DNA from 4 places in the Arthrobacter sp. M71 S08 genome. Region 2 is predicted to be linked to each of the others. Evidence: riboswitches for the same ligand, from Rfam matches in the RefSeq annotation. Region 2 holds a riboswitch; each other region holds the start of a gene.
What was found. A riboswitch is a leader RNA that binds a small molecule or an ion and turns the genes downstream of it on or off. The one in region 2 is predicted to bind S-adenosylmethionine.
Positions count from the first base shown of each region.

Region 1: it holds a riboswitch for S-adenosylmethionine, as region 2 does, so the genes downstream of both, AC5RTB_RS04785 (rhodanese-like domain-containing protein) here and AC5RTB_RS04120 (bifunctional o-acetylhomoserine/o-acetylserine sulfhydrylase) in region 2, are expected to answer to the same signal.
Region 3: it holds a riboswitch for S-adenosylmethionine, as region 2 does, so the genes downstream of both, AC5RTB_RS11935 (aminotransferase class V-fold PLP-dependent enzyme) here and AC5RTB_RS04120 (bifunctional o-acetylhomoserine/o-acetylserine sulfhydrylase) in region 2, are expected to answer to the same signal.
Region 4: it holds a riboswitch for S-adenosylmethionine, as region 2 does, so the genes downstream of both, AC5RTB_RS13455 (ABC transporter ATP-binding protein) here and AC5RTB_RS04120 (bifunctional o-acetylhomoserine/o-acetylserine sulfhydrylase) in region 2, are expected to answer to the same signal.

Region 1 covers NZ_JBNHEY010000002.1:191,271-196,568, reverse strand. Annotated here, with positions in the region: gene AC5RTB_RS04800 (LysE family transporter) at 1-276, shown strand, start outside; gene pabB (aminodeoxychorismate synthase component I) at 280-2,337, shown strand; gene AC5RTB_RS04790 (aminodeoxychorismate lyase) at 2,496-3,350, shown strand; SAM riboswitch class IV at 3,441-3,566, shown strand; gene AC5RTB_RS04785 (rhodanese-like domain-containing protein) at 3,573-4,055, shown strand; gene AC5RTB_RS04780 (O-succinylhomoserine sulfhydrylase) at 4,129-5,298, shown strand, end outside.
Region 2 covers NZ_JBNHEY010000002.1:47,149-52,446, reverse strand. Annotated here, with positions in the region: gene AC5RTB_RS04125 (flavin-containing monooxygenase) at 1-870, shown strand, start outside; gene AC5RTB_RS04120 (bifunctional o-acetylhomoserine/o-acetylserine sulfhydrylase) at 938-2,266, opposite strand; SAM riboswitch class IV at 2,310-2,426, opposite strand; gene AC5RTB_RS04115 (galactose oxidase-like domain-containing protein) at 2,581-4,923, shown strand; gene AC5RTB_RS04110 (sensor histidine kinase) at 5,091-5,298, shown strand, end outside.
Region 3 covers NZ_JBNHEY010000005.1:120,416-125,713, reverse strand. Annotated here, with positions in the region: gene rsgA (ribosome small subunit-dependent GTPase A) at 1-588, shown strand, start outside; gene AC5RTB_RS11945 (cold-shock protein) at 763-966, shown strand; gene hisN (histidinol-phosphatase) at 1,125-1,949, shown strand; SAM riboswitch class IV at 2,006-2,120, shown strand; gene AC5RTB_RS11935 (aminotransferase class V-fold PLP-dependent enzyme) at 2,165-3,523, shown strand; gene AC5RTB_RS11930 (class I SAM-dependent methyltransferase) at 3,616-4,398, shown strand; gene AC5RTB_RS11925 (hypothetical protein) at 4,403-4,588, opposite strand; gene AC5RTB_RS11920 (metal ABC transporter substrate-binding protein) at 4,720-5,298, shown strand, end outside.
Region 4 covers NZ_JBNHEY010000007.1:4,365-9,662, reverse strand. Annotated here, with positions in the region: gene AC5RTB_RS13470 (heparinase) at 1-862, shown strand, start outside; gene AC5RTB_RS13465 (LacI family DNA-binding transcriptional regulator) at 855-1,994, shown strand; gene AC5RTB_RS13460 (ThuA domain-containing protein) at 1,991-2,695, shown strand; SAM riboswitch class I at 2,765-2,862, shown strand; gene AC5RTB_RS13455 (ABC transporter ATP-binding protein) at 2,868-3,704, shown strand; gene AC5RTB_RS13450 (aliphatic sulfonate ABC transporter substrate-binding protein) at 3,772-4,812, shown strand; gene AC5RTB_RS13445 (ABC transporter permease) at 4,812-5,298, shown strand, end outside.

The DNA of each region.
Region 1 (5,298 bases), 140 kb from region 2:
CGGGGGCTCTGGGTGAACCTGCTCAACCCCAAGGCAATCGTGTTCTTCCTGGCGTTCGTGCCGCAGTTCATCCGACCGGAGCAGGAGCTTCTGGGCCAGTACGGTGCCCTGGCAGGCACCGTCGTCGTCATCGATGTTCTGGTGATGTGGCTCTTCTTCGCCGCCGCGGCCCGCTCCTTCAGCCGGTTCACCAGCGGACCGCGCGGACAGCGCCTGCTCAACCGCATCTTCGGCACGCTGTTCGTCGCCGTGGGCGCACTATTGGCATTCTCCTAAGTCATGGCACACAAGCCAGTGAACGCCGTCGTTCCGCTCATCATTGCCGTCGACGGCCGGTCGGGAGCAGGCAAAACCACGCTGGCTGTGGAACTCACAACACTGCTGCGGGAACACCACACCGTGAGCCTGTTCCACCTTGAGGACATCTACCCCGGCTGGGACGGCCTTGCCGACGGCATGGAGCGATACGTCCGCACAGTTCTCACCCCGCTCGCGTCCGGGGTGGCCGCCCGCTGGACGGCCTGGGACTGGACCGCGAACGACGACGGCGACACCCGCCTCACGCAACCGGCGGACATTGTCGTGGTTGAGGGGGTGGGTGCGGCGTGCGAAGCCGCGCGTGAGTTCCTCGACGTCGTCGTCTGGATCGACGCTGACGAGGACCTCCGACGCACTAGCGCGCTGACGCGCGACGGCGACACGTACACTCCGTTCTGGCAGCGCTGGTCGGACCAGGAGGAACGCTGGCTCGCGGACGACCATCCCGCACCCCACGCCGATCTGCTGGTGCAGGGTCACCGCGGAAACGCCGTTCCGGATCAGCTTCGCCGCGCCCTGAGCGGGTTGCCCCAGTGCGAGTTCCTGATGTCGATGGAACGGGCGGCTCGCCGCGGCCTCACCCTGCAGGTCGAAACCCTCGATACGATCCCCGAGGCCGCAGCGGTGTTCGGCGCGCTCTACGGGGCGGCTAGGTCCGCCGCCTGGTTGGACAGCTCCACCACCGAGGACCCACAGGGCCGCAGCCGTTTCTCGATACTGGCGGACGACGGTGGCCGGTTCGGGCAGCTCGCCCAGCACACCGACGGCACCACCCTGGTCACCGGCGGTCCGGTCACCGCGCGCGTCCCCGGGCCGTTCTTCCGCTGGCTCGACGGCGTGTGGGGCAGACGGGCCGTCCGGGTCCCCGACAACTACCCCGGCCCGTTCGCCCTCGGATGGCTCGGTTACCTCGGCTACGAACTGAAGCGGGAGACCGGCGGTTCCACAACACCGCACACCGACATGCCCGGCACGGTCCCCGATGCCTCGCTGCTCTTCGCGGGCCGCGCCGTCGTCCTCGATCACCATGACCGGCGCACCCACCTCCTGACCCTACGTGACGGCTCCCGCGACACTGACGCGGACGCGGATGCCTGGCTGGAACGGGCACGCGCCGTCGTGCTGTCGGGCGGAACCGCTCCGGCTCCGGCAATGCCGCCGGCGGCTCCCCGGTTCTCCGTGCGGGATACACGCGAGCAGTACCTGGAAAAGATCCGCGCGGCCAAGGCGGAGATCACCGACGGCAACTCCTACGAGGTGTGCCTGACAACCGCCCTGACCGCTCATGCAGAGGGCCCGGTTCGGGCGTTCGAGGCGTACCTCGGGCTTCGCCGCGTCAACCCCACGCCGTTTGCGCACTACTTCGCGTTCCCCGGCCTTGCTGTCGCCAGCACCTCGCCGGAGCGCTTCCTCCGGCTCGACTCCTCCGGCGGGATGCGGGCCGAACCGATCAAGGGCACGCGGCGCCGCTCCGCCGACCCTGACGAGGACGCCGCCCTGCAGGCCGACCTGCGCACCAGCGTCAAGGACCGTGCGGAAAACATCATGATTGTGGACCTGCTGCGCAACGACCTCTCCCACCTGGCGATCCCCGGCACCGTGACGGTGAGCCGCCTGTGCGACATCGAAACGTATGCAACGGTGCACCAGATGGTCAGCACCATCGACGCTCAGCTTCGGCCCGGGTCCTCCCGCGCCGAAGCAGTCGCCGCCGCGTTCCCTGCCGGTTCCATGACCGGCGCACCCAAAATCAGCACCATGGCCATCCTTGACCGGCTCGAAGGCGGGCCGCGCGGCGTCTATTCCGGTGCCGCCGGGTACTTTTCCCTCGATGGGGCGGCGGACCTCGCCGTCGTCATCCGTACGCTCGTGATGGAGAACGACGACGACGCCACCCGCCTTACGCTCGGTGTGGGCGGCGCGATCACGGCCGATTCCGACCCGGCCGAAGAGTGGGAGGAAGTGCGGACGAAAGCGTTCGGGGTGCTGTCCGCGCTGGGCTCGTCCTTCCCCCAATAGTCCGCACTGCTGGCTGCGCGGCCTTCCGTCACCTCATCCTTCTGTGGAAGCATTGAACAGGCCACCGGGACTGGGCCCAGCGTGGCCTGAACGAGGAGAGCAATCCGGATTCGCGAGCTTCGCCCGCCCCGGGGCCCCCGGTCGCTAGGCTGGTGCCCATGACTGTTCTGGTGTTCCTGGACCCCTCCTCCCCCGACGGCCGCATCGCGGACGCGACGCAACCGCAGCTCAAAGTCACTGACACCGGGATCACCCGCGGCGACGGCATCTTCGAGACCATGCTGGCGGTCAAGGGCGCGCCACGTAAGCTTCAGGCACATCTCGCCCGGCTGGCGACCTCTGCCGAGGCGCTCGAACTGGAGGTCCCGCCGTCGGACGCGTGGGAACGCGCCGTCACCACTGCGCTGAAGGAAGCCGACGACGACGGCGAACTGGTGGTCAAACTCGTCGCCACCCGCGGGGTGGAAGGCGCCGGGGCGACGGCCTGGGTGCTGGTCTCACCACTACCCAAGGGGCTGCGCGGACAGCGCCTCTCGATCCTCCTCCTGGACCGCGGTTATGACAGCGCCGTCGCGCAGCGCGCGCCGTGGCTGCTGATGGGCGCCAAAACTCTCTCCTACGCGGTGAACATGGCCGCACTCCGCTACGCCCGCTCCCACGGCGCCAACGACGTCATCTTCACCTCCTCCGATGGCAAGGTGCTCGAAGGCCCGACGTCGACGGTCCTGATCGCCCGGGTGATCGACGGCGTCAAGCACCTCATCACCCCGCAACTGGAGAGCGGGATCCTGCCCGGAACGTCTCAGGGGGCCTTGTTCGAGACCGCCCGGAATTCGGGCTGGGAACTCGGATACGGTCCCCTCGTGCCGGAGGACCTGTTCAATTCCGACGGCGTCTGGCTCATTTCGAGCGTCCGCCTCCTCGCCGAAGTCGAGTCGATCGACGGGAAGCCGGTCACTGTATCTCCGGAACTGACCGCCGAACTCGGAGCCCTCGTGGAGTCCGTGTCCTGAAGCGGGAGCATTTAGCGCGAGCACAGGCGTTACTGCACGTTACGGCCCAGCGTGGCAGACCGGGCGCCGCCGGTGCTACGTTCAATCCGGAGTAACGAGCGCCAGCGCCAAGCCCTGACTTGCTGGCCGGCAACCCTCTTTCACGGCGGGGTGCCTCAGGTGACTACTCGGCACCCCGATCAGGATCCACGATCACCAGCGTGCACAGCGTGAGGAGACACAGTGTCACAGCATTACACCCCCCATCAGCAGCCAGGCAACGGCTATGCCGGCGACATCACGCCACGCGAAGCGGTGGAACGCGTCAGCAAGGGCGCCGTCCTTGTGGATGTCCGCACAATTGAGGAGTGGCAAAGCGTTGGCGTCCCCGATCTCACCGACGCCGGCACCGCCCCCCTCTTTCTGGAGTGGAACCGCTCCGACGGCACCCGCAATGTCTCCTTCCTCAACCAGCTGAACGGCCTCAAGGGCAGGGAGCTACTGTTCCTCTGCCGCTCGGGTGTCCGCTCGGTTGCCGCGGCGCAGAGCGCAACTGCTGCCGGGCACACCGCCTACAACGTGCTGCACGGTTTCGAGGCGAACGGCGGCTGGCGCTCAAGCGGCCTTGCCACCACCACGCATGCTGAATCCGGCACCCCTGAATCCGTCACTGCCGAACCCGGTGCTGCCAGCCCGGCGAACGGCCAGGGCGACGCCGGTGAGTGAGTCCACGCCGCCGTCGTCGTTCTCTCCGGCAGCCGGTCGGGAGCCGATCGCCGGCAACGGCGGATACCCACGGATCCAACGTCCGGACGACGACACCGCCGCCTGGTCGCCCGACACCCTCGCCGTGCGCGGTGGGCTGGCACGGTCCAATTTCGAGGAAACCTCCGAGGCCCTCTTCCTGAACTCAGGATTCGTGTATTCCTCCGCCGCTGCGGCGGAGGCCGCGTTCACCGGCGATGTCGACCGCTTTGTCTACTCCCGGTACGGCAACCCCACGGTCGCCATGTTCCAGGAACGCCTGCGCCTTCTTGAAGGTGCAGAAGCATGCTTCGCAACCGCCAGCGGCATGTCCGCCGTCTTCACGGCGCTCGGAGCGCTCCTGGCTGCCGGTGACCGCGTAGTCGCCTCCCGCAGCCTGTTCGGCTCCTGCTTCGTCATCCTGAACGAAATCCTGCCCCGCTGGGGCGTGGAGACGGTCTTCGTGGACGGCTGGGACCTCAACCAGTGGGAAGAAGCGCTGAGCGTCCCTACCACCGCGGTGTTCTTCGAGTCGCCTTCGAACCCGATGCAGGAAATCGTCGACATCAGGGCGGTCGTGGAACTCAGCCACGCCGCCGGTGCGCAGGTCGTCGTCGACAATGTCTTCGCCACGCCGCTGCTGCAGCGGTGCACGGAACTGGGCGCCGACATCGTCGTCTATTCCGGAACCAAGCACATGGACGGCCAGGGCAGGGTCCTGGGTGGCGCAATTCTCGGCCGCAGGGAATTCATCGAGGGTCCGGTGAAGACCCTCATGCGGCACACCGGTCCGGCGCTGTCCTCCTTCAACGCCTGGACCCTCCTGAAGGGGCTGGAGACGCTATCCCTGCGGGTCAACCACTCCTCATCCTCGGCGCTGACCCTCGCCCGCTGGCTGGAAGCCCAACCGGCAGTGACCTGGGTGCGCTATCCCCTGCTCGAATCGCACCCGCAGTTCGATCTTGCCGCTGCCCAGATGACGTCCGGCGGCACCGTGGTGACCTTCGAACTGGACGCCCCCGAGGGCCGGGCGAAGGAGCGGGCGTTCGCGCTGCTCGATGCGCTGGACATCATTGACATCTCCAACAACCTGGGCGATTCCAAGACACTGATCACCCACCCTGCCACCACGACGCACCGTGCCATGGGACCTGAAGGACGCGCGGCCATCGGGCTGTCGGACGGCGTTATCCGGCTCTCGGTGGGCCTTGAGGACGTAAGTGAC
Region 2 (5,298 bases):
CGTCCGGTGATTCCCGCCGTCGTTCCCGACACCGCTGGTTTGACCCAGATGCACTCGAGCAAGTACCGCAACCCGGACCAGCTGCCCGAAGGTGCAGTGCTTGTGGTGGGAGCCGGATCATCCGGCGTCCAGATTGCCTCCGAGATCCAGCGGTCAGGCCGCCAGGTGTACCTGTCAGTGGGTCCCCATGACCGGCCCCCGCGAAGCTACCGCGGACGGGACTTCTGCTGGTGGCTCGGAGTGCTCAACAAGTGGGAAGCTTCCGCTCCTCCACAGGGCGCGGAGCATGTGACGATCGCGGTGAGCGGGGCCGACGGCGGCCACACCGTCGATTTCCGCACTCTCGCCGACGACGGCATCAAGCTGACGGGCCGGACCGTCTCTTTCGACAAGGGAACCCTGCGCTTCGCCGAGGATCTTCGGGACAACATCGCTAACGGTGATGCGCACTACCTTGCGCTACTGGACGAGGCTGATGCCTACGTCGAGCGCAACGGCCTTGATCTTCCCGAGGAGCCGGAGGCACGCGAGTTGCGACCGGATCCGGAGAGCGTATCCAATCCCCTCCTCGAACTGGATCTTGCAGATGCCGGCGTCACCACAATCATCTGGGCAACGGGCTTCGCCGTTGACTACAGCTGGCTGGAGGTCGATGCATTCGACGAGAAGGACCGTCCGCGGCAGCAGCGCGGGGTTTCCACTGAGCCCGGCATCTACTTCCTTGGGCTACCCTGGCAGTCACGCCGCGGATCGAGCTTCATCTGGGGCGTGTGGCATGACGCCAAGTATGTCGCTGACCAGATCAGCATTCAGCGCAGCTACCTTACGCACAACGAGCAGTCCGCGGTGGTGGCAGGCCTTTCAGCTTAGCGCGGTAACAGGCGCCGAATCCGCGGCCGGTCAGGGACTAAGACTCCTGACCGGCCGCTAATTTTCACTACTCGGCGCTGGCTGCACCCTTCGCCGCACGGAAGCCGGTCTCGAGATCCGCCAGAATGTCGTCAATATGCTCAAGTCCCACCGAGAGCCGGACCAAACCAGGCGCGACACCAGCGACAACCTGCTGTTCCGGGGAGAGCTGGCTGTGCGTGGTGGATGCCGGGTGGATGACCAGGGACCGGACGTCTCCGATGTTCGCGACGTGTGAATGCAGCTCGAGCGCGTCTACAAACCGCTTGCCGGCCTCGGCTCCGCCGGCCAGGTTGAAGGAAACAATGGCACCGGTCCCCTTGGGTCCGTAGTGACGACCGCGCTCGTACCACGGGCTTGACGGAAGCCCGGCGTAGGCGACGGATTCGACGTCGTCCCGTGCCTCCAGCCAGCGGGCAACTTCCCCCGCGTTGGCGACGTGGCGTTCCATCCGCAAGCTCAACGTCTCCAGTCCCTGGGAGATCAGGAAGGCGTTGAAGGGCGACACCGCTGAGCCCAGGTCGCGCAGGAGTTGAACGCGTGCCTTGATGATGTAGGACAGGTTGGCACCCAGGGCGCCGCCTTCCCCAAGGTCACGGCTGTAGACCAACCCGTTGTAGGTGGGGTCCGGCGTGTTGAAGCCGGGGAAGCGCTCCGGGTCCTTGCCGAAATCGAACTTGCCGGAGTCCACGATTACCCCGGCGATCGCTGTGCCGTGGCCGCCAAGGTATTTGGTCGCGGAGTGGACCACGATGTCCGCGCCCCACTCGAGCGGGCGGATCAGGTACGGCGTCGACAGTGTGTTGTCCACGATCAGCGGCACTCCTGCCTCATGGGCAGTGCGGGAAACGCCCTCGATGTCGAGGACGTCCTGACGGGGATTCGACACAACTTCGGCGAAGAACAGCTTGGTGTTGGGCTGGACGGCGTCGCGCCACTGGTCGAGATTGTCGGGGTCCGCTACGAAGGTGACGGAGATGCCGAACTTCTTCAGCGTGTGGGCAAACAGGTTGTAGGTGCCGCCGTACAGGCTTGGGCTGGCGACAATGTGGTCGCCAGCCTCGGCAACATTCAGGACCGCGAAGGTTTCCGCCGCCTGCCCGGAGCTGAGCAGGAGGGCAGCCAAACCGCCCTCCAGGCTCGCGATCCGCTGCTCCACCGCGTCCTGGGTGGGATTGCCGATGCGCGTGTAGATGGGCGCCAGCTCGGCCAGCGCGAAGCGATTAGCGGCGCTTTCGGCGCTGGGGAATACAAAGGACGTGGTCTGGTAGATGGGCAGTGCCCGGGCACCTGTGGTGGCGTCAGGCTCCTGCCCGGCGTGGATCTGGCGTGTTTCGAAGGACCATCCGTTGGACATTCAAGGCTCCTCTACTATTGGCCCGGCATGCTGGGAGCACCACGGGCCGCGCTTGCCATCCGGCCCTTCGCCGGACAGCCAGGTCCTCACCCGGGGCACCCCGCCGCGGATGGAGGGTTGCCGGCCAGCAAGCCGGGGCTTAATGCTGGCGCTCATGACCTACGCACAGTGTAGGCAGGCGAGCTGTAGTGGGCGCCAAGATGACGAAGATGTATCCGTCGAGAGCGAAGCCAGGTGAGCGGTCCCAAGATTCCTCCATGGCGCCCGCGTTAGCTTTTGCTAAGCGCGGGATGAATCCGGACGGAGGCGCACCGATGTCTCGACTTGTATCTGCGGTTGTGATGGTCTCCCTGCTGGTCGCGGGATACGGGGCGTCGGCTACGGCTTCGGCCGAGCCTTCGAGCGCGACCGGAGTACACGAGCACGGTCCGGTGGCTCCGGCTGTCGTCTCGGATGCGGCCCCGGAGTCCGAGGAACCCACCGCGAACCTGACGGTTCAGGCTGTGACAAGTGAGTCGCAGGGATCCTGGGGCCCGACGATCAAATTCCCGCTTGTCCCGGCTGCGGCGGCGCTGCTGCCTGGCAACAAACTGCTGACCTGGTCCGCCTACTCCCCCACCACGTTCAGCGGGGCCAGGGGATATACCCAGACGTCCATCCTGAACCTCACCACCGGCGAGGTGAGCCAGACCCAGGTGTCCAACACCGGTCACGACATGTTCTGCCCCGGGACGTCGATGCTGCCGGACGGGCGGATCATGGTCAGCGGGGGCAGTAACAGCACGAAGACCTCGCTGTACAACCCTGAGGCGAACAGCTGGACCGCGGGGCCAGCCATGCAGATCGCCCGCGGTTACCAGTCCAACGTGACCACGTCCACCGGCGAGGTGTTTACCATCGGCGGGTCATGGTCCGGCGGCGTCGGCAACAAGCACGGCGAGGTGTGGTCCGCCGTCGGGGGCTGGCGAAGGCTGCCAAATGTGTTGTCCGGCAGCATCCTGACCGCTGATCCCGCGGGCGAATACCGTTCCGACAATCATGCCTGGTTGTTTGCCGCCCCCGGCGGCCGTGTGTTCCACGCCGGGCCGAGTCGCCAAATGAACTGGATCTCCACCACAGGCAATGGCAGCATCACCCCGGCGGGTCTGCGCTCCGATAGCCCCGACGCCATGAATGGTAACGCCGTGATGTACGACATCGGGAAGATTCTCACCGTGGGCGGAGCACCTGCCTACTCGGGTATAAATGCCACCGCGCGGGCGGACACGATCGACATCAATAACGGAGTCACCGCGGCCCGGACCTCAAACATGGCCGTCAACCGGACGTTCGCGAATGGAGTCGCGTTGCCCGATGGCCAAGTGTTGGTGGTCGGTGGTGAGGCCGGGCCTGCTCCGAGGGCTCCGGAAATCTGGAACCCGGCGACCGGACTGTGGACCACGCTCGCCTCGATGGCCACCCCCCGCGCCTATCACAGCGTTGCCCTGCTGCTCCCGGATGGCCGTGTCTTTGTCGGCGGTGGTGGACTGTGCGGCAACTGCACAACAAACAATTTGGACGGACAGATCTTCACGCCGCCCTACCTGCTGAACGCAGACGGCAGCCCGCGCACCCGGCCGGAAATTTTATCCGCACCGACGTCGGCCGCGCCCGGCAGCACGATTGCGGTGACCACTGGAGCGCCGACCACCGAGTTCTCACTGATGCGGATGGGTACGGTGACCCACTCCGTGAACACCGATCAACGGCGGGTTCCGCTGACCGCGACAGCGGTTTCGGGCAACACAGCGTCGCTAACGTTGCCGGTGGATCCCGGCGTGCTGGTGCCGGGCAATTACCTGCTCTTTGCCGTGGACGGCAACGGCGTGCCCAGTGTCGCCTCGACGATCAAGATCGGTTCGCAGCAACCGGCTTCCGCTCCATTCCGTCCGAGCATCGGCAGCGCCGCAGATATAGTGGCGGCCGGGCCGGACGGCGTGCTGTGGAATTACCCGGCTACAGGCCAGGGCGGCTTCCAGCCCCGGCAGAAGATCGGTTCCGGTTGGTCCGGGCTGTCGAAGGGGTACGTGACCGACTGGAACAGCGACGGCGTCTTCGACATCATCGCGCAATGGAAGGACGGCCGGCTGAGTTTCTACTCCGGGAAGCATGGTGGAGGGTTCGCGCCCGCCCAGGCCATCGGTTCAGGATGGAGCAGCTACCACTTGACAATCGGCAGCTGGCGCACGGCCGACCGGTATCCGGGCATCGTTGCCTACGACGCTGCAGGGACTCTCTGGTACTACGGCAACGGCGCGGGAAAGGGCTTGAGTCCGCGCACCAAGATCGGAACCAGCTGGGGCGGCCTCTACCTCACCATGGTGGACTTCGACCAGGACGGAAGGCAGGACCTTCTCGCCAGGCGCAGCGACGGCAATCTGCTGCTGTACCGCTCCACGGGATCCGGCACCTTCTTCACCGAGCCCAGGCGCGTGGTAGGCACCGGGTGGAACGCTGTCGACAGCATCACCACGGTGGCGGCATTCACCAGCGGAAGCCAGGGAGTCATCAGCCGACTGACTGACGGAAGGCTCGCCCACTACCCCTATAGCAGGGGTGCGTGGGGCACGCGCACCATCGTCGGCTCAGGCTGGGGCGGATACAACATCTTCCGGTGACCCTCGGGCAACCAGCGGCAATCCGTGAGGATGCCCGGTTGGGTGCTGTTGGTCCCAAGGTTCCTTCAACCTGCGGAGGATACGAATGGTGGGCGGACGCTACCGCTGAAGCTGGTATCGAGGCTAGTCCGAGAGGCTCAATGCACCCGGACCGAGTGGGGGGACCGATGTCGAGTGACGAACGCCTTGGTGGGGAAAGCCCGGGACGCGCCCTTCGCCTGACGCTGGCTGGGTGGGCCGTTGGGATCGTCGTTACCGGCCTTGTGGTGTGGAGTCCCCACGTGCTGTTTGGCTACCGCAGTCCTGCCGTGCACTTAGTGCTGGACTCTGTGGACGCGTGCGTGGCTTTGCTGGTGGCATACCTGCTTGCCGGCC
Region 3 (5,298 bases), on a different contig from region 2:
CTGGCCAATTACGAGCACCTTGATCTGCCCATCATCACGAGCCAGACCGCGTCCACGCCCGACGCCGTCGAAACGACGTCCGCCAGCGGCACGTCCGCACTGCTGGCCCCGGGCGCCGTGAGCCTGCTGAAAAGTCTCCTGGAGGGGAAGGTGAGCGTGCTCCTCGGCCACTCCGGAGTGGGTAAGTCCACGCTGGTGAATGCGCTCACGGGGGCCAACCGCGCCACCGGCGGCGTCAACGCGGTGACCGGCCGCGGTCGCCATACCTCTTCGTCCGCCTACGCGCTGAAGGCTGCCGACTCCGCGCCCGGAACCTGGATCATCGACACGCCGGGGATCCGTTCCTTCGGCCTCGCCCATGTCGATGCCGACCGCATCCTTGCCGCCTTCCCGGACCTCGCGCCCGGAACCGAGCAGTGCGAACGCGGGTGCAGACACGACGACACCGCAGTCAACTGCGGGTTGGACGGCTGGGTCGATTCCGGGGAAGCCGGAGAATCAGGACCCGTGCGCCTCGCTTCCCTTCGGCGGCTGTTGGGTGCAGGGATTGAGCATCCGCAGGGCTCGAAAGAGCTGGGTATGCAATAGCTTGTTGCGTGCAGCGGCCCATACCCTGCTAGACTGATGGAAGTTGTTGTGTTGCGCACGAATGTTAAGCCTTGATTTCTCTACGGAGTTCGAAAGCTTTTTTTGCAGGCGATATGAACACCGCGACGGGAACCCCGAAGTACGGGGGGATCCTACACTCAAGGAATGATTTAAATGGCAACAGGTACAGTCAAGTGGTTCAACGCTGAAAAGGGCTTTGGATTCATCGCTCCTGACGACGGCGGCGCTGACGTCTTCGCTCACTTCTCCGCAATCAACTCCGGCGGCTTCCGCTCGCTCGAGGAGAACCAGAAGGTCAGCTTCGAGACCACCCAGGGACCCAAGGGCCCCCAGGCTGAGAACATCTCCGTTCTCTAACTCTTAGTTTTCAAAGGAAGGGACGTCGGCTATCGGCCGATGTCCCTTCCTTGCGTTAAGACCCAGCTGGCGGGCTTCTACGGCGTGCAAAGGGCACTCAACGCCCCGGGCATCGGGCCTCCCGCATCTGCGCGTCCCGAGGATATAGGTTGAACTGTATGAACCTCCAGAGCTACAACGATGACCTTCGCCTTGCCCATGTGATGGCCGATTCCGTCGACGACCAGACCATGTCCAGGTTCAAGGCGTTGGATCTGGCGGTTGAGACCAAGCCGGACTTCACTCCGGTCACCGATGCAGACAAGTCAGCGGAAGAGGCAATCCGCGGACAACTCTCACGCGCCCGCCCCCGGGATGCCGTGCTCGGCGAGGAATTCGGGAGCAGCGGCGCGGGCTCACGACGGTGGATCATCGACCCGATCGACGGCACCAAGAACTTCGTGCGCGGTGTTCCCGTGTGGGCCACGCTCATCGCCCTGGTGGACGAGGGTCGCCCTGTCGTCGGCGTCGTCAGCGCTCCCGCCCTCGGGAAACGGTGGTGGGCAGCAACCGGAACGGGAGCCTTCACCGGCAAGTCACTGGCCGCCGCAACACGCCTGCGGGTCTCGAACGTGTCGCGCCTGGAAGATGCGTCACTCTCCTACTCGAGCCTGTCGGGATGGAAAGAACGCGGCAACCTCGATGAATTCGTGTCGCTCACGGAATCGGTCTGGCGTACACGGGCCTACGGTGATTTCTGGTCCTACTGCCTCGTTGCTGAGGGCGCTGTGGACATTGCGTGCGAGCCTGAACTCAACCTGTACGACATGGCGGCACTGGTGCCGATCGTTACGGAAGCCGGTGGCCGGTTCACGTCATTGGAAGGCGCGGATGGACCGTTCGGCGGCAACGCGCTGGCCACCAACAGCACGCTGCATAACGACGTCCTGAAGATACTCAACCCTTCGCTGGACGATCTGCTCCAGGAAAATACGGGCGCCTGACGTAGCCACGTAACAAAACGGGCGGAGACTCCAGACTGCCCTATTCTGGATTCATTGGTCACGAGTGCCAGCGCTAAACCCCGGTTTGCTGGCCGGCAACCCTCCTTCCGCGGTGGGGTGCCCCGGGTGACGACCAGGCCGTTCCGGAAAGTGGTTCGGCAAGCGCGGGGCCTCCCTTGGCAGGTCCCTTGAGACCACCATGGGGTTAACCTTCTGTGAGCAATGCACTTCTTGAGAACACCACCGAACTGTCCGCGGCACCGCTTGCATCCGTGCTGGGCGCTGAACTGCAGGCGCCCCTGGTTGACGGCACTGCTGTCCGCTACGTCAACCTGGATTACGCCGCTTCGACGCCGGCACTGCAGCAGGTCAATGACTATCTGCAGAGCATTCTGCCCTACTACGCGAGCGTTCACCGGGGCGCCGGGTACACATCTCAGATTTCAACGTCGCTGTACGAGAAGGCACGGAAGACCGTCCGGAACTTCGTGGGCGGCCGTGCAGACGACGCGGTCATCTTCACCCGCAACACCACGGACTCCCTGAATCTCCTGGCAGGTTGCGTACCCGCGGGCGGCGAGGTCCTTTACCTCGACCTGGAACACCATGCCAATCTCCTGCCCTGGCTGGACCGCCCACATCGCGGAATTGTCGCGGCTGACACGATAGAGGCGACGCTCACCGCTGTGGAGGAGGAGCTGGCGTCCGGGGGTATCAGCCTGCTTGCCGTGACCGGTGCCTCGAACGTGACCGGTGAGGTTCTGCCCATCGACAGGCTTGCCGCCCTCGCCCATGCCCATGGCGCGCGCATCGTTGTCGACGCAGCCCAACTGGCGCCGCACCGGCGGATGGACCTCGTGCGTGACGGAATCGATTACGTCGCTTTCTCCGGGCACAAGCTGTATGCACCGTTCGGATCCGGAGTTCTGGTCGGCAGGCCTGACTGGCTCGACGCCGGAACGCCACACCTTGCCGGCGGCGGTGCCGTGAAGGCGGTGAAGGTCGATTCGGTCTCATGGACAACCGGCCCTGCGCGGCATGAGGGCGGGTCGCCGAACGTCCTGGGCGCAGCGGCGCTGGCGTATGCAACGGAGGTTGTCGCGGCCCTGGACCCGGAGGATTGGCTGTGCCATGAATCAGACCTGCGGAACGCGCTGGTGGACGGGCTCTCCGCCCTCACCGGCGTCACCGTACACCGCATCTTTTCTGACAGCACCGACGCAATCGGTGTGGTGAATTTCTCCGTCCACGGTTACGACGCCGGCCTCGTCGCCGCCTACCTTTCCGCAGAGCATGGCGTAGGGCTGCGGGACGGGAAGTTCTGCGCCCATCCGCTGTTGAAGCGCCTGGGCCTGCCATCGGGCTCCCTGCGCGCCAGCTTCGGACTCGGATCCCGGCAGGACGATGTCGACCGACTGCTCACCGGTCTCACCTCGCTCATCCGCGATGGGCTGGGAACCGACTATGTAGTTGACGCAGGGCGCTGGGTACCGGCTGTCGAGACCCGTTCCTTCCCTGACTGGGCTCCGCACACTCCGGGAACGGCGGGCGCGGCACCCTGCACAACCGACTGACAGCGCGTAGCTGACCCTCCCCGTTCCCGAGTAGCTCGGACCGGGTGATTTAATTGACGGGTTCTGATCAAGTATCGACAGGAGCTGCCGTCATGGGCGTTGGAGGTCCGCGCCTCGCTGAGCACCGCCGTCGTGAGTTGGCTCGGGGCTACCTGCAGGACAGCGAGCGCTATGAGCGCGTCCGTCCAGGGTATCCCCCGGAGGCTGTGGACTGGCTGGTCCCAACGGATGCACGACGCGCGGCCGATATCGGGGCCGGAACCGGCAAGTTCACGAGGGAGCTCACCCACCGTTGTCCTGCGGTGACGGCGATTGATCCGTCCGAGGACATGCTCTCCGTCCTCGGACAGCAGCTCCCATCAGTGGCAAGAGTTCAGGGCACGGCCGAGGCTTCCGGACTCGGCACTGCGAGCGTTGATCTTGTTTCGATCGCCCAGGCTTGGCACTGGTGCGACGCGGCGTCGGCGAGCGCGGAAGCAGCGCGCATCCTCGTGCCGGGAGGAGTCCTCGGCCTTGTCTGGAACCAGCTGGACGTGAGCGTGCCATGGGTGCACCGGCTTTCCCGCATCATGCATGCCGGCGACGTGTTCCGGCCGAGCTACCGTCCGGTGCTGGGACCGCTCTTCTCGGAACCGGAATCGGTGGTAGTCGCGTGGACGCAGGCCCTCACGGTTCCGGACATCGTGGAACTCGCGCGGTCCCGCAGCTATTACCAGAACGCTTCGACAAGCACCCGGGCGAAAGTTGAGGCGAACCTGTTCTGGTACCTCAACGACCACCTCGGACACGATCGCGAAGCCCTGCTCAGCCTGCCGTATCTGACCTACTGCTGGCGGGCCACCCGGCTTGGCAGCGCCTGCCCCGCCGGCTTATGAGACCCTAGTCCGGGTTCGAGCCCTCGGACGTTTTTGTCGCGAAATCCGCACCCTCGGCAGGATCCTGCGCGTGCGTGCCTGTGTCAGCGGGGTCCTGCGAGCGGTCCCCTTCCGCCGGCTGTTCGGTGTGCTCGCGCGGTTCTTCTTCTTCGTACATTGACTCTTCCTCGTACTTTGACTCTTCGCTCATCTGCGCCCCTCCCGGGTCTCGTTGGTGCCCTGCACCCACTCTGCACCGCCGGACAGGTCCTGTCGAGGGAACCTTCGCCCGAGAACCGGCTGCGTCTGGCCATTCGAGGACAAAGCGGGCTAAATTTAGGTATGCCGAAATTCTTGATTCCGGTATGCCTCATCTGGTTGCTTGCTCTGGCGGGATGCGGCATCCCGCGCGCGGACCGTCCAGCGGCCGCTACTGACCCGCGCCCTGTCGTGCTGACCACTTTCTCCGTCCTTGCGGATCTCACCCGCGCGGTGGCCGGCGGCCATATCCGGGTTGAATCCATCACCAAAGTCGGTACCGAGATTCACGGATATGAACCCACGCCCTCCGACCTCATCAACGCTCATGATGCCGACCTGATCCTCGATAACGGCCTGGGCCTGGAGCGCTGGTTCGAGCGTTTCGTACTGTCTGTCGATGCGCCGCACGTGGTGCTTTCGGAGGGCGTGGTTCCCGTTGATATCAGGTCCGGGAATTATAAGGGGCTTCCCAATCCGCACGCGTGGATGTCACCGAAGGCAGCGAAGATCTATGTCGACAACATCGTTACTGCATTGTCGGACCTTGATCCAGCCAATTCCGAGGACTACGCAACCAACGGAGCCGCGCTGAAGGAGGAACTCCAGATACTGCTGACCGATCTCGAGAGCGCCTTCCAAACCGGCGGGGCAACGCCGGCG
Region 4 (5,298 bases), on a different contig from region 2:
GGCAATGGTTGCCGAACAGCCGGTGACGGACGGTGGACTCCTCCGGGCCATGCACGCTGTAACGTCCGAGCGCAACGGCACCGGCGAGCCGTCGCTGATTCCCTTCACGTATCTTGCCTCCGTTCAGATCATGGTCGCGCGGGAGCACCCCGGTACAGGCAACGGTGTGACGCTGACCGCAAAGGGCGGGCACAACGGCGAGCACCACAACCACCTTGATGTGGGTTCTGTGGTCGTGGCTGTGGACGGTGTCCCGCTGCTGGTCGATGCCGGCCAGCCAACCTACACAGCTCAGACCTTCAGCCCGGACCGTTACTCGATCCGCGCGATGCAAAGCGGGTGGCATTCTGTCCCCGCCCCGTGGGGGCTGAGTCAGGGCGTGGGCGGGGAGTTCGCAGCCGTCGTCGTGCAGGAACCGTCTGCCGACAACCCCGCGATGGTGATGCAGCTCGAAGAGGCGTACGGGTTGCCCGCAGGCTCCCGTTGGCGACGGACTGCGTCGTTGCGGCGCGGCGGAGGCGGGAGGGCACTCGTCAGCGACGAATGGGCGCTGCCGGAGCCGCCGGAGAACGCGGATGACCGCGTCGACATCTCTTATCTGGTCGCCGGGATCCTCTCACAGGTGGGTGAGGGAGTAGCGACGATATCGCCCGAGGGGATTCCCGGCGTCATAGGTGGACGGAAGGCACAGCTCGGCTGGGATGCCGGCATTGCCGACGTCGGAACCGAGCACTGGGAGCTGGATGACCCGCTCCTTGCGGCGGTGTGGGGCGAACGGTTGATCCGGCTGACCTTCCGCATGAGTGCAGAACACCGCAGGAACGGCAGTTTTACCCTGGAAGTGAAGGTGCATGATGAGTAACGACGAAGCCCGGCAGGCAGGCCGGTCGATGTTTTCCCTCCAGCGGAGGGAACGGCTGATGGACGAGTTGCGGGCGCACGGCGCCATCACGGTCCGGGTGCTCGCGGCAGAGTTGGGCGTGAGTGAACTGACGATCCGGCGGGACGTAAACGCGCTAGCGGAACAGGGGCTGGTCTCCCGGGTACACGGCGGGGCGGTGCTGCCCAGCCCGCTGGAACGCGATGCCTCGGAGCAGCTCACCGGCAACCGGCATACCTTTGGCATGGTGGTCCCGTCGCTGGACTACTACTGGCCGCAGGTGATCAGCGGTGCGCGCTCGGAAGCCGAAGCGCAGAAGGTACGACTGGTGGTGCGCGGGTCCTCCTACGACGCGGAGGACAACCGCCGTCAGGTCCAGGCGCTCCTTGCGATGGACGGGATCGGCGGCATTATTGTTGCGCCGAATACGTCGGAAGAAGCGGGACACGATCTCCTGCGCTGGCTAAATTCCTTACCGGTGCCCGTTGTCCTTGCTGAGCGCCGCTCCCCCACCGCCATCCCGGCGCACCGGCTGGAATGGGTTGCCACCGATCACGCGTTCGGGGCCGGGATGGCGGTCCGGCACCTCTGGCAGGAAGGACACCGGAAGGTCGGATGCTTCACAGATTCGGGGAGTCCCACAAGCCGTCATGTAGTCCGCGGCTGGCGGCAAGCTCTGACTGCGCTCGGCATTTCTGAGAACGCCACCTACGCTGACTGCGCCGAGCACGCCCAAAGCGGCCACCAGACCGATCAGTTCGACGAGATCCTTGCCAGATGCCGGGATACGGGCACAACCGCGCTGCTCGTGCACTCGGACATTCAGGCGGTAGCCCTCGTGCAGCACTGCAGAGACAGGGGCGTCGCGGTACCCGGTGATCTGGCCGTTGTGGCGTACGACGACGAGGTCGCCTACCTTGCCGAGCCTGCCATCTCCGCGGTGCGGCCGCCGAAGCACTACGTCGGCAGGGTGGCGGTGCAGATGCTCGCCGCCCGGATCGCCGAGGGCCGGCGGCGGCCCGTCCACCGGCTGGAGCTGAACCCGGACCTGATCGTGAGGGACTCCTCGCTCGGAACCCCTCACCCGTCACCTACGGAAATGAGCTCCCCATGACAACGGCACTGCTCCTGAGCGGCACCGGCCGGTACTCGGACCCCTGGCACCCCTTCGCCGAGACATCCGCTGCCGTTGCCGCCCTGCTCGAGGGTCACGGCCTCACCGTGGAAACCGCCGACGACGTCGACGACGCCCTCGGGACTCTGCAGGACTCCGCCGCCTGGCCGGACCTGCTGGTGGTGAACGTCGGCCTCCCGCGCGACGACGGCACCTCCCCCGGAACGGATGCCGCCTCCGCGGGGCTGGACGCGTGGGTGGCAGGCGGACGACCGCTGCTGGCCCTGCACTCCAGCTCCACCAGTTTTCTGGATTCGGAGTCCTGGGAAAAGGCACTCGGGGGCCGCTGGGTGCGGGGCGTTTCCATGCACCCGGAGTACGGCCCGGCGCACATTGCGCTTGAGGGCTCCTTCCCGGTGGGCGTCCCTGACTTCACGGTCGACGACGAACGCTACAGCTGGCTGCGCACGTCACCGGACGTCGTCGTCCATGCCCGCCACGAACATGAGGGTCATTTGCATCCATTGATTTGGTCGCTGGAGCGACCGCTGGAGCGACCGCTGGAGCGGACGGCGGAACGGGGTGCGGGAACCGCTACAGCGCGGAGCTTCTACGACGCTCTCGGCCACGACGCGGCGTCGTACGCGTCACCGGAACACCGCGAGTTGCTGGAGCGAGCGGTGGACTGGCTGCTCGAGTGACCGCAGCCTGGACCTGCTTTGTTACGACACATATTGCATCGGGCCGTCATAAAAGCGTTTAGTGGAAGTCCACCATCCCGAGCGGCCGAGAGACCTGGATCGTTGACGCCGCAGCAACCCTTACCTGCATGCAGGAGAACGGGTGCTACTGCCAGGAGCGATGGAGTTATACATGAGCACCGTTCTCAGCGCGCAGCAGCAGGCACAGACTAAGGCCGCCAACAACGCCTCAAACAAGCTGGCCCTTCCCCTGACCTTCTCCTCCCTCACGCGGTCCTTCGGCGGCGGAACCAGCGAGCATGTGGTCCTCCGCGACATCAACCTCGATGTCCGGGCCGGTGAAGTGCTTGCCATTGTGGGCGCCAGCGGCTGCGGGAAGTCCACCCTCCTGCGCGCGGCAGCGGGCCTCGACGCACCGACGTCCGGCGCCGTCCTCATCGACGGAACCGCGGTCAACGGCATCGATGACCGCTGCGCCGTCGCCTTCCAGGAACCGCGTCTCCTCCCCTGGTTGTCGCTGCGGGCCAACGTCGCGATTGGCCTGCCCAGGGGGACCAGCTCAGCCACCGGCAAGGCGAAGGTCACCGAACTGCTGGGCCTCGTGGAGCTCGCCGACTTCGCCGAGCACCGGCCCCGTGAAGTGTCCGGCGGCATGGCCCAGCGGGCATCCCTGGCCCGGGCGCTCGCCCGGAACCCGGGCGTACTGCTCCTCGACGAGCCGTTCGGCGCCCTCGACGCCCTCACCCGGCTGAAGATGCAGGACCTTCTCCTGGATATCCACGCCGCCCAGCCCACTACGGTGCTGCTGGTCACGCACGACGTCGACGAGGCCCTCCAGCTCGCAGACCGCATCATCGTGCTCGGCAAGTCCACCGACCCGGCACGCCCCGGCGCCTCCGTCACCGAGGTACTCACCGTCCCGGGCGACCGCCCGCGGGACCGCAATGCCGCCGACCTCGGCCGAATGCGCAGCTCCCTGCTCACCACACTCGGCGTCAAAGGCCACTAGACACACACAGCTTGTTCCGTCGTCGTGCCCGTCCGCACGGCGACTGCTACCCCACGCAAAGGAAACCATGAACCGCACCCGCTCGCCCTTCACCCGCCGCGCCGTCCTGTCCGTAGCGCTCGCCGCCACCGGCACGCTCGCCCTGACCGGCTGCCTCGCCGGCGAGAACGCCTCGTCCACCGAAGAGGGTTCCACGGCCACCGAACTCAACATTGACTTCGCCACCTACAACCCGCTCAGCCTGGTCATCAAGGACCAGGGCTGGCTGGAAGCGGAGCTTGAGGACGAGGGCGTGACCGTCAATTGGGTACAGTCCGCCGGTTCCAACAAGGCCAATGAAGCCCTCCGCGCCGGAGCGGTCGATGTCGGATCCACCGCCGGGTCCGCAGCTCTCCTCGCGCGGTCCAATGGATCACCGATCAAGACGATCGACATCTACTCCCAGCCCGAGTGGTCGGCAATGGTCACCGTTGAGGGCACCGGTATCGAGACCCTTGAGGACCTCCGCGGCAAGTCGATCGCGGCGACCAAGGGCACTGACCCATACTTCTTCCTGATCCAGTCGCTTGAGTCCGCGGGCATCGACCCCTCCGATGTGACCGTGCAGAACCTGCAGCACGCCGACGGCTGGGCAGCACTGAACAACGGTTCGGTTGACGCCTGGGCCGGTCTGGACCCCATCATGGCTTCGGCTGAGCAGGAGGGCGCCGAGCTCTTCTTCCGCAACATCGACTTCAACACCTACGGCTTCCTCAACGCCAACGAGGAATTCCTCACCGAGAGCCCCGAGCTTGCCCAGACCGTGGTGAACGCCTACGAGAAGGCCCGCCAGTGGGCCAAGGACAACCCGGAAGAAACCGCGCAGATCCTCGCGGACGTTGCCGGCATTGACGTGGAAATCGCCAACGCCGTCATCATCGAGCGCACCAACCTGGACGTCGACCCCGCACCGGGCGAGGCACAGCGGAAGGTTCTCGAGACGGTCGGCCCGGTATTCGTGGAAACCGGCGATGTCTCCTCGCAGGAGAAGATCGACGAAGCCCTCGACACCCTCTTCGACGATTCCTTCGTCACCAACGCCGATCCGGACGCCATCAAGGCTTCATGATGACCCAGATTGGTGACCTGAATGGCGCTAATATCGGGGCCAGCGCCTACCCCACCAGCGCGGAAGGCCTGGAGGCCACCGGCCGCGCCGTGACAACAGCGGACGACGACGGCGGCTCACCTCTCGAGCCTGCGGAGACCTCCGGAGGGCTGCTGAGCCGGCGACCGGTCCGTCTCCTGCTGGGACTGGTGGTTCCCGCCATCATCCTCGTCGCCTGGCAGTTGAACTCGGTGGTGGGCGTCTTCAGCGCCGTGCAGCTGCCGCCGCCCTCCGCGGTGCTGACCGCCGCCGTCGAACTCATTGAGCGCGGCGAACTATGGATCCACATCGCCATCTCCACGCAGCGTGTGCTCATCGGCTTCGCACTGGGTGCCACGCTCGGCCTGGCGCTGGGCGCCCTGCTCGGGTTGTCCCGGCTGGCCGATGCGCTGCTCGCACCGACCATCGGGGCGCTGCGGGCGGTTCCGTCGCTCGCCTGGGTCCCGC